Linked DNA regions of Rhodopseudomonas palustris. The protein of the gene in region 2 interacts with the protein of the main gene of each other region in a pairwise test. Links are inferred from orthologs where the notes say so. Each region holds a gene or a part of one and is shown on either strand. Other genes may lie near its edges.

Region 1 (5,456 bases), 2.6 Mb from region 2 along the record:
TTGCCGCTAAACCCGGCATATACACGGGACCGGAGCACCGCCGCGGCGGTGTCAAAAGGCTTTGCGCGAATGAGGGGCTAACGCATGAAACTGGTCGTCGCCATCATCAAACCTTTCAAGCTGGACGAGGTCCGCCAGGCGCTGACCGAGATCGGCGTTCACGGCATGACCGTCACCGAGGTCAAGGGCTACGGCCGCCAGCGCGGCCATACCGAGATCTATCGTGGTGCCGAGTACATCGTGAATTTCCTGCCCAAGCTGCGGATCGAGATTGCGGTCGATTCCGCCCTCGCCGACAAGGCGGTCGAAGTCATCACCCGCGGCGCCCGCACCGGTCAAATCGGTGACGGCAAGATTTTCGTCACGCCGATCGACCGCGCGTTGCGGATCCGCACCGGCGAGACCGACGTCGACGCGCTGTAAGCCGGCCTTCGACAGCCATTTCCCAACCCCGCGGAGCCGGGGGGCGCCGCGCACAGTTCCAACAGGACGGGCATCATGACCTTGTTGCTACGCCGCGCGGCGTCGGCCGCGACGGGCTACATCCTTGCAACATTCGGCCTTGCGGCAGCCGGCGTGACGCCGGCTCTGGCGCAGGGGACGGCCACGGGGACGCCCGGCATCAGCCCGGCCGACACCGCCTGGATGACGGTCGCGACCGCCTTCGTGCTGATGATGACCATCCCCGGTCTGGCGCTGTTCTACTCCGGCATGGTGCGCAAGAAGAACGTGCTGGCCACGATGGCCCAGAGCCTCGCGGCCGTGGCGTTGATTTCGATCCTGTGGGTGGCGTTCGGCTATTCGCTCGCCTTCACCGGCAGCGGCAGCCTGATCGGCTCGTTCGACCGAATCTTCCTGGCCGGCATGACCATGGACAGCGTCAATCCGGCGGCCAAGACCATCCCGGAAGCGCTGTTCATGCTCTACCAGATGACGTTTGCGGTCATCACGGTGGCCCTGGTGGCCGGCTCGGTCGCCGACCGGATGCGGTTTTCCGCCTACCTGTTGTTCTCGATCGGCTGGTTCATCTTCGTCTATGTGCCGCTGGCGCATTGGATCTGGGGCGGCGGCTTTTTGGGCGCGATGGGCGTGCTCGATTTCGCCGGCGGCCTGGTGGTGCACCTGTCGGCCGGCACCGGCGGCCTGGTGGCGGCGATCGTGATCGGCCGCCGCCACGGCTACGGCATGGAAAACCTGTCGCCGTTCGACCTGTCGCTCGCCGTCATCGGCACCGGCCTGTTGTGGGTCGGCTGGTTCGGCTTCAATGGCGGCTCCGCGCTGGCGGCGGATTCCCGCGCGGTGTTCGCCATCACCGCCACCCACCTCGCCGCCTGCTCCGGCGCGCTGACCTGGGGCGCGATCGAATGGATGGCGCGGCGCAAGCCGTCGGTGCTCGGCATGATCTCCGGCGCCGTCGCCGGTCTCGGCACCATTACGCCGGCGTCGGGCTATGTCGAACCCTGGCATGGCGTGGTGATCGGTATCGTCGCCGGCCTGATCTGCTACTGGGCCTGCACCTGGCTGAAGCACAAGCTGCGCTACGACGACTCGCTCGACGTATTCGGCGTCCACGGCATCGGCGGTCTCACCGGGACGTTCCTGGCCGGCATCTTCGCTACCGCCTCGATCGGCGGCGTCTCAGGCGCGCTCGAGGGCTCCTGGATGCAGCCGCTGACCCAGCTTGCCGGTATCTTAGTCACCTTCGTCTGGTCCGGCGTGGCCACCTATGTGCTGCTGAAAGCCGTCAGCCTGTTCGTGGCGCTCCGCGTCTCCCGCGAGCACGAGATCGAAGGCCTGGATATTTCGCAGCATGGAGAGGCGCTGCAGTAAGCCAGCGCCCGACTTTAGACTAAGCGTTATGCCCTTCGGTTGGGCAATCATTGTGTCCGCAAGCTGGCATGCCTGATTTTTGATCAGGCATGCCCACCTGTTGAGCGCGACCGAATAGCGCAGCTGGTGCTCCAGTGCCACACCGCGAAAAAGGCGCTGATTCCGAAACGATTCCAAAGCCCCGCCCGACTGGCACGGCATTTGATTCTAAGGGGCCGGCTGTGCCCGCGTAGTGATGCTCCGCGTGGGGATTTTCAGTCGAGATCATTTCCCGGCCAGTTCGGTCGGGACCTAGCGGGGATAGGACCCATGAAAATTGTTATGGCGATCATTAAGCCATTCAAACTCGAAGAAGTCCGTGACGCCCTGACCGCCATCGGCGTTCACGGTTTGACGGTGACGGAAGTGAAGGGATACGGCCGCCAGAAAGGCCACACGGAGATCTACCGCGGCGCTGAATACGCGGTGAGCTTCCTGCCCAAGATCAAGATCGAGGTCGCGATTGCCAACGAGCAGGTCGAGAAGACCATCGAGGCGATCACCAGCGCCGCCAAGACCGGCCAGATCGGCGACGGCAAGATCTTCGTCATCGGCCTCGACCACGCCGTGCGCATCCGCACCGGCGAGGCCGACGCGGCCGCCCTCTGATCCCCTCACCTTCATTGCTTCACTCAGGAGACGACAAATGACGTTCAAACGTCCCTACGGCGCGGGACTGGCGGTCCTTGCGGCCGGCATGTTCGCCGCAACCGCGGCCTACGCCGAGCCAACGGTCAACAAGGGCGACAACGCCTGGATGCTCACCTCGACGGTGCTGGTGCTGTTGATGACCATCCCGGGCCTGGCGCTGTTCTACGGCGGTCTGGTCCGTTCCAAGAACATGCTCTCGGTGCTGGCGCAGGTGTTCTACACCGTGTGTATCGCCTGCATCATCTGGGCCCTGTACGGCTACAGCCTCGCCTTCACCGGCGGTTCGGACTTCATCGGCGGCTTCTCCAAGGCGTTCCTCGCCGGCGTGACCACCGACTCCAAGGCCGCAACCTTCTCGGTCGACGCCAACATCTCGGAGCTGGTGTACGTCTGCTTCCAGATGACCTTCTGCGCGATCACTCCCGCGCTGATCGTCGGCGCCTTCGCTGAACGTACCCGGTTCGCCGCCGTGGCGCTGTTCATCCCGCTGTGGATCACCCTGATCTACCTGCCGATGGCCCACATGGTCTGGTACTGGGCCGGTCCGGACGCGATCAACGACGCCGCCAAGGCGCTCGCTGCCGCTGCCGACGAAGCCGCCAAGACCGCCGCGCAGGCCAAGCTCGACGAAGTCAACGCCGACGCCGGCTTCCTGTTCAAGAAGGGCGCGATCGACTTCGCGGGCGGCACCGTGGTGCACATCAACGCCGGCATCGCCGGTCTGGTGGGCGCCCTGCTGGTCGGCCGTCGCACCGGCTACGGCAAGGAGCTGATGGCTCCGCACTCGCTGACCATGACCATGATCGGCGCCTCGCTGCTCTGGGTCGGCTGGTTCGGCTTCAACGCCGGTTCGAACCTCGAAGCTTCGGGCGGCGCTGCGCTCGCCATGACCAACTCCTTCGTCGCGACTGCGGCGGCGGCGCTGTCGTGGATGTTCGCCGAGTGGATCTTCAAGGGTCATCCGTCGGTGCTCGGTGCGCTGTCGGGCGCCGTCGCCGGTCTGGTCGCAGTCACTCCGGCCGCCGGCTTCTCCGGCCCGATGGGCGCGATCGTGCTCGGCCTGGTGGTCGGCGTGGTCTGCCTGTTCTTCTGCACCGTGGTGAAGAACGCGCTGAAGTATGACGACTCGCTCGACGTGTTCGGCGTCCACGCGGTCGGCGGTATCGTCGGCGCGATCGGCACCGGCATCCTGGTGAACCCGGCTCTCGGCGGCACCGGCGTGTACGACTACGTGGCCGGCAAGGTCGGCGACTACGACATGACCACCCAGCTGATCTCGCAGTGCTGGGGCGTCGGCACCACCGTGCTGCTGTCCGGCATCGGCTCGGCGATCCTCTACAAGGTCGTCGACGTGATCGTCGGTCTGCGGGCCCCGGTGGAAGTCGAACGCGAAGGCCTCGACCTCGTCGAGCACACCGAGCGCGCTTACAACATGTAAGTTCTCCCGAGGGCGCGGCGTTCTCCAGACCGCCGCGCCCAGACCTACGGTTCGGGCAACTACCCGGCAATGTCCGAACCGTCGAGGGGTCCCAGCGCAAGCTGGGGCCCCTTTCTTTATGGCCCGCGGCCGCAAGGCTCCGAACCCGAAACCTGCTATACTGCGTCCATGGACCGCCGCACCGCACTTGAGATCTTGAAGAATTCGGAGGCCCCGCTACGTGCGCGCGGTGTCCGGCGGGCTGCCCTGTTTGGATCGGTGGCGCGTGGTACTAACCTTCCGGACAGCGATATCGATGTGCTGATCGAGATCGATCCGACGGCTCGCATCACCGTGTTCGACTACGTGGAGCTAAAGGACTACATCGCAGGCCTGTTCGACCATCCGGTCGACGTCGTGAACCGCGACCAGCTCAAGCCGTCCGTTGCGCCGAGCGCCGCGCAAGATGCCATCTATGCGTTCTGACGCATCGGCGACCGCACTAAGCGACATCCAGCATCATATCGAACTCGCAATCGTATTCACCCGCGGCCTGACCGAGACGGAATTCAAAAACGATCTGCGAACCGTGTACGCGGTCACGCGCTGCCTCGAGATCATCTCCGAGGCGTCCCGCCGCGTGTCCGAAGACATCAAGAACCGGCACAGCTCGATCCCTTGGAAGCAGATTGCAGGATCCGGCAATGTCTACCGGCACGATTACGAGGACGTCGCCGCGCAGATGATCTGGGACACCGTCCAACGCGCTCTGCCGGCGCTGAAAGCCATGGTGGCAGAAGAACTTGCCCGCCGCGACGAGCAGCGGCCGCAGTGAAGGCTGTGTCGCCGCCGGTCGATGGTTAATCGCGTCTTAACCTCGCCGTATCTATGGTGGCTGATCTGTTTCCGCTCGATCCACCACGGCGATCGGGTGCGGTGAAAACTGGCGTATTTCGAATGGCTTTGTCCGCTTCCACCACACCGGCGCGTGCGGCCGGCAGCGTCGACGCTACCGGGCAGAGCGAGCGCTCGCCGTTCGCGCGGCTGACCGAACTGCTGGCGCCGTATCAGCCGGGCCAAAGCCTGATCAATCTGTCGGTCGGGGAACCGCAGCATCCGGTCCCGGATTTCGTCGGCGCCGTGTTGGCGCGGCATACCGGCGAGTTCGGCCGCTATCCGCTGGCCAAAGGCATCGAGCCGTTCCGCAAAGCCGCATCCGCTTGGCTGACCAAGCGCTTTGCGCTCGGTCGCGCGCCTGATCCCGAAACCGAAATATTGGTGCTGAACGGCAGCCGCGAAGGGCTGTTCCTCGCTGCGATCGCTGCCGCGCGCTACGTGCCGAAGCGCGACGGCACGCCGGCGATCCTGATGCCCAACCCGTTCTATCCGGCCTATGCGGCCGGCGCGCGCGCCGCTGGCTGCGAGGCGGTGTTCCTTCCAACCACGCTCGCCAACGGTTTCCTGCCGGATCTCGATCGGCTCGACGAGGCCACGCTGAAACGCACGGTGGCAATCTATC
Region 2 (5,477 bases):
CAGGGCGGCCATCAGCCGGCTTTCCTCGCGCGCGAAATCTTCCGGGGTGGTCATCTTCATGTTGTTAGCATCGCCCTCGAAGGTCGACACCGTCAATCCCGCCCATTCGGCGATCGCGGCGTCGTCGGTGAAATCATCCCGGCCGCCAGAGGCCGCGCGGCGGTGGGCGTCGAGGATCACGTCGAAGCGGAATGCCTGCGGGGTCTGGGCGATCCGCAACACCGCACGGTCCGGCGTCGCATCGACCGCGCCGTTGGCGTCGACCTGCTTGATGGTGTCAGTCACCGGGACCACCGGCAGCGCCGCGCCAGTCGTGCCGGCCGCGGTGATGGCGCGGGAGATCAGTTCCGGGGTGACGAAGCAGCGCGCGGCGTCATGGATGAGTACGATATCCGGCTTCAGCTCGGCCAGAGCCTCCAGGCCGGCGCGCACCGAGGCCTGCCGGGTCGCGCCGCCGCCGACCGCAGGGCGGAAATTCAGGCCGGCCACCGCCGCATTGAACATCTCGGTGTCGTCGGGATTCGTCACCGGTTGCACCGCCATCACGCCCGGATGGGTGCAGAACGGCTCCATCGCCCGGGCGATCACCGGCCGTCCGGCGAGGGTGCGATATTGCTTGGGGCCGCCCGCGCCGGCGCGCAGGCCGCGACCGGCGGCGACGATAATGGCAGCAGTACGGGGCGAGTTCGGCATCGGATCAATTGATACGGAATTGGGATGGCCTGCGCTGGTCGCGCCGGTGCACAGCCCTTACCATGCCGGAGCAGGAAAGCAGCATGATTCCATCGCCGCAGCCGCCGGCGGCCGGGGACAATTGCTGCAACGCACTTGCATGTCAGATATGATTGGCTAAACTGTAGGCAATGATCTACAATGCTCAAACATTGAGCGAAGCCGAGCCTGCAACTGCGCTGGCTACCAAATGAGCAACGAGTGACGCGCCCGACTGTAACAGGTTCGCCGCCTTTGAGGATTGGCAATATTGCGGTGCCTGATCCGGTGTTGTTGGCGCCGATGACAGGCATTACCGATGCGCCGTTCCGCCGGCAAGTTGCCGAGCTGGGCGCTGGTCTGGTGGTGTCGGAGATGACCGCCAGCGAGGACCTGGTCGCCGGCCGCCGGATGTCAGTCCGGCGTTGCGACAAGGTCGGGCAGGGGCCGCATGTCGTTCAGCTTGCCGGCTGCGAGGCGCGCTGGATGGCCGAGGGCGCCCGGATCGCGGAAGCCGGCGGCGCCGACATCATCGACATCAACATGGGCTGCCCGGCGCGGCACGTCACCGGCGGCCTGTCCGGTTCGGCGCTGATGCGCGATCTCGATCACGCGCTGACACTGATCGAAGCCACGATCGGTGCGGTTCGGGTGCCGGTGACGCTAAAGATGCGGCTCGGCTGGGACGATCGTTCCCGCAACGCGCCCGAGCTGGCGCGGCGTGCGCAGGACGCCGGGGTGCAGCTCGTCACGGTTCATGGTCGTACCCGGCAGCAGTTCTACAAGGGCGAAGCCGATTGGAACGCGGTCCGCGCCGTCCGGGACGCGATCTCGATTCCGCTGGTGGTCAACGGCGACATTACCTGCCACGCCAGCGCGGTCGAAGCGTTGAAGCGCTCCGGAGCCGACGCGGTGATGATTGGGCGCGGCGCCCAGGGGCGGCCGTGGTTGCCGGGGCAGGTGGGGCGCCAGCTCACCACCGGTCAGGTCGAGGCCGAGCCTCCGCTCGCCGCGCAGCGCGATTACTTGCGCACGCTCTACGACGACATTCTGGCGCTGTACGGCGTCAAAATCGGGCTGCGTCACGCTCGCAAACATCTCGGCTGGTCGCTCGAGGTGGCCGCTGCCAGCGCCGGCGCTCCGCCGTCGGTTCTGAAGAGCTGGCGCACCACGATCCTGACCGAAGAGAATCCGGCCCGCGTGCATAGCGCGCTCGCCGATGCCTACGATGATTTCGCCTGGAGGGCCGCCGCATGAACGCCATCGTCGAACCGCGCCGGGCGCAGCCGACCGACAGCGATGCGATCCTCAACGCGCTGCCGAATCCCGTGCTGCTGGTCGGCCCGGACGGCAAGATCGTCGACGCCAACATGGCGGCCGAATCGTTCTTTGAGATTTCAACGCAGTTGCTGCGGCGGCAGTCGCTGACCGACCTGGTGCCGTTCGGCAGCCCGCTGCTGGCGCTGATCGAACAGGTTCGCGTCGGGCATTCGCCGGTCAACGAATACAAGGTCGATCTCGGCACGCCGCGGATCGGCGCCGACCGCCAGGTCGATCTGCACGTCGCGCCGCTCAACGAACGGCCTGGCCACATCGTGGTGATGCTGCAGGAGCGCACCATCGCCGACAAGATGGACCGCCAGCTGACGCATCGCAGCGCCGCGCGCTCGGTTATCGCGCTCGCCGCCATGCTGGCGCATGAGATCAAGAACCCGCTGTCCGGCATCCGCGGCGCAGCGCAACTGCTGGAGCAGCAGGCATCCGCCGAAGACCGGATGCTGACCCGGCTGATCTGCGATGAAGCCGACCGCATCGTCACGCTGGTCGACCGCATGGAAGTGTTCGGCGACGACCGTCCGGTCGCGCGCGGCCCGGTGAACATCCACTCGGTGCTGGATCACGTGAAGCGGCTGGCGCAGTCGGGCTTTGCCCGCAACATCAAGTTCATCGAGGACTACGACCCGTCGTTGCCGCCGGTGCTCGCCAATCAGGATCAACTGATCCAGGTGTTCCTCAATCTGGTGAAGAACGCTGCCGAGGCTGTGGTCGATCTCGGCTCCGATGGCGAGATCCAACTCACCACCGCGTTCCGCCCCGGTGTCCGGCTGTCGGTGCCGGGCAAGAAGACAAGGGTGTCGCTGCCGCTGGAATTCTGTGTGCGGGACAACGGTCCCGGCGTTCCCGAAGATCTGCTGCCGAACCTGTTCGATCCGTTCGTCACCACCAAGCCGTCCGGCTCCGGCCTCGGTCTTGCATTGGTAGCGAAGATCGTCGGCGATCACGGCGGCATCATCGAGTGTGAATCGCAGCCGCGCAAAACCACCTTCCGGGTGCTGATGCCGATGTTCAACACCGCTAAGGCCCTTCAATCCCCGAACGGCGAGGACGCGCCGGCGTCGTCCGATGCCTCACAGACTGCAAGATGAGGACTCCCAATGCCCGCAGGTAGTATTCTCGTCGCGGACGACGACACCGCCATCCGCACGGTACTCAACCAAGCGCTATCGCGCGCCGGCTACGAAGTGCGGCTGACCGGCAACGCGGCGACGCTGTGGCGTTGGGTGAGCCAGGGCGAGGGTGATCTGGTGATCACCGACGTGGTGATGCCGGACGAGAACGCATTCGATCTGCTGCCGCGGATCAAGAAGCTGCGCCCGAACCTGCCGGTCATCGTGATGAGCGCGCAGAACACCTTCATGACCGCGATCCGTGCATCGGAGAAGGGCGCCTACGAATATCTGCCGAAGCCGTTCGACCTGAAGGAACTGATCGCGATCGTCGGCCGCGCGCTCGCCGAGCCGAAGGAACGGATCAGCAGCGCCAACGACGAAGGCGAATTCGACTCGATCCCGCTGGTCGGCCGTTCGCCGGCGATGCAGGAAATCTATCGCGTTCTGGCGCGGCTGATGCAGACCGACCTCACGGTGATGATCACCGGCGAGTCCGGCACCGGCAAGGAGCTGGTGTCGCGGGCGCTGCACGACTACGGCAAGCGCCGCAACGGTCCGTTCGTTGCCGTCAACATGGCGGCGATCCCGCGCGATCTGATCGAATCCGAATTGTTCGGCCACGAACGCGGCGCATTCACCGGCGCCAACACCCGAGCTTCGGGCCGGTTCGAGCAGGCCGAAGGCGGCACGCTGTTTCTCGACGAAATCGGCGACATGCCGATGGAGGCGCAGACCCGGCTGCTGCGCGTGCTGCAGCAAGGCGAATACACCACGGTCGGCGGCCGCACCCCGATCAAGACCGACGTCCGGATCGTCGCGGCGTCCAACAAGGACCTCCGCGTCCTGATCCAGCAGGGCCTGTTCCGCGAAGACCTGTTCTTCCGCCTCAACGTGGTGCCGCTGCGGCTGCCGCCGCTGCGCGAGCACATCGAGGACTTGCCGGATCTGGTCCGGCACTTCTTTGCCCTGGCCGAGAAGGACGGCCTGCCGGCCAAGAAGCTCGATGCCGCGGCGCTCGAGCGGATGAAGCAGCATCGCTGGCCGGGCAACGTCCGCGAGCTGGAAAATCTCGCGCGCCGACTGGCTGCGCTGTACCCGCAGGAAGTGATCACCGCCTCGGTGATCGACGGCGAATTGGCGCCGCCGCCGGTGGTCGCGGGCGGCAACGCTCCGCACACCGTCGACAACCTCGGTGGCGCGGTCGAAATGTATCTGTCGTCGCACTTCTCGGGCTTCCCGAATGGTGTGCCGCCGCCCGGCCTCTACCACCGGGTGCTGCGCGAGATCGAAGTGCCGCTGCTCACCGCCGCGCTGGCGGCGACTCGCGGCAACCAGATTCGGGCCGCCGACTTGCTGGGGCTCAACCGCAACACCCTGCGGAAGAAGATCCGCGACCTCGACATCCAAGTCTACCGCACCGGCGGCTGAGACGCCGGGGCAAGCTTTTCGGCTGTGGACCGCGTACTCGCCCGAGGTGGCTCGGGCGAGGCGCCGCGATATTGTCGCAATTGAGCAACATTGTTGTAGGAATGCATCACACGGTCTGCCCAATTCGGCGGCCGAACGCATTCAATGATTATTGCCGGAATGACCAGCGCAGAGACGTCGGCCCAACCCGTTGACGACCCCTCGATTGCCGAGCCGCGGCTGCGCACCTGGCGCAAGCTGCTGGCCCCGATGGCGGTCGGCATTGCGCTGTTCTCGGCGTTCCTGACCTTCATCGTCCTGACCGGCCTGACGCCGATCGCGCCGACCCGGGAAGTCGTGGTCAGCTTCCTGCTGATCAACGCCGTCACCATCCTGCTGCTGCTCGGCATCATTGCCCGCGAGGTCTGGAAGGTGGTCCAGGCCCGCCGGCGGGGGCGGGCGGCGTCACGGCTGCACATCCAGATCGTCAGCCTGTTTTCGGTGATCGCGGTGCTGCCGGCGGTGCTGGTGTCGATCGTCGCCAACGTCACGCTCGACCGCGGCCTCGACCGGCTATTCTCCGGCCCGACCCGGGCCGTGATCCAGAACTCGCTGATCGTCGCCAACGCCTATCTGCACGAGCACGGCCAGCTGATCCGCGGCGACATCCTCGGCATGGCCAACGACATCTCGCACGCCCGGGCGCTGTTCGACCTCGACCGCAAATCCTTCCGCGAATTCCTGACCAACGACGCCGCCACCCGCAACTTGCCGGGCGCGATGCTGATCGACAAGGATCGCAACATCCTGGAGGCGGCGCAGAACGGCATCCGCCGCGATTTCGACGTGCCGGCCCCGGAGTTCCTGAAGAACGTCGACGACACCGAACCGCAGATCGCGGTGTTCATC

What was found. Proteins that work in one complex are often made in the same cells at the same time.
Region 1: the proteins of RPPS3_RS13525 (region 2) and RPPS3_RS01450 interact in binary tests that used the Escherichia coli proteins (3 or more experiments, as listed by UniProt). The link is inferred for Rhodopseudomonas palustris from one-to-one orthologs.

What each region holds. Positions count from the first base shown.
Region 1 is NZ_CP019966.1:304,548-310,003, forward strand. What follows is about bases 831-3,808. They hold RPPS3_RS01450 (P-II family nitrogen regulator), read left to right. Parts: upstream 831-2,139; coding sequence 2,140-2,478; downstream 2,479-3,808. Other genes in these bases: RPPS3_RS01445 (ammonium transporter), read left to right, coding at 831-1,830; RPPS3_RS01455 (ammonium transporter), read left to right, coding at 2,516-3,808. In the rest of the region: RPPS3_RS01440 (P-II family nitrogen regulator), read left to right, coding at 85-423; more of RPPS3_RS01445, read left to right, coding at 499-830; more of RPPS3_RS01455, read left to right, coding at 3,809-3,958; RPPS3_RS01460 (nucleotidyltransferase family protein), read left to right, coding at 4,127-4,423; RPPS3_RS01465 (HepT-like ribonuclease domain-containing protein), read left to right, coding at 4,383-4,772; RPPS3_RS01470 (aminotransferase class I/II-fold pyridoxal phosphate-dependent enzyme), read left to right, coding at 4,895-5,456. UniProt on the Escherichia coli protein: Involved in the regulation of nitrogen metabolism. Regulates the activity of its targets by protein-protein interaction in response to the nitrogen status of the cell.
Region 2 is NZ_CP019966.1:2,904,561-2,910,037, forward strand. Bases 1,052-4,050 are described here. They hold RPPS3_RS13525 (two-component system sensor histidine kinase NtrB), read left to right. Parts: upstream 1,052-1,964; coding sequence 1,965-3,137; downstream 3,138-4,050. Other genes in these bases: dusB (tRNA dihydrouridine synthase DusB), read left to right, coding at 1,052-1,968; ntrC (nitrogen regulation protein NR(I)), read left to right, coding at 3,147-4,050. Outside these bases: RPPS3_RS13515 (bifunctional 2-C-methyl-D-erythritol 4-phosphate cytidylyltransferase/2-C-methyl-D-erythritol 2,4-cyclodiphosphate synthase), read right to left, coding at 1-693; more of dusB, read left to right, coding at 967-1,051; more of ntrC, read left to right, coding at 4,051-4,589; RPPS3_RS13535 (sensor histidine kinase NtrY-like), read left to right, coding at 4,749-5,477.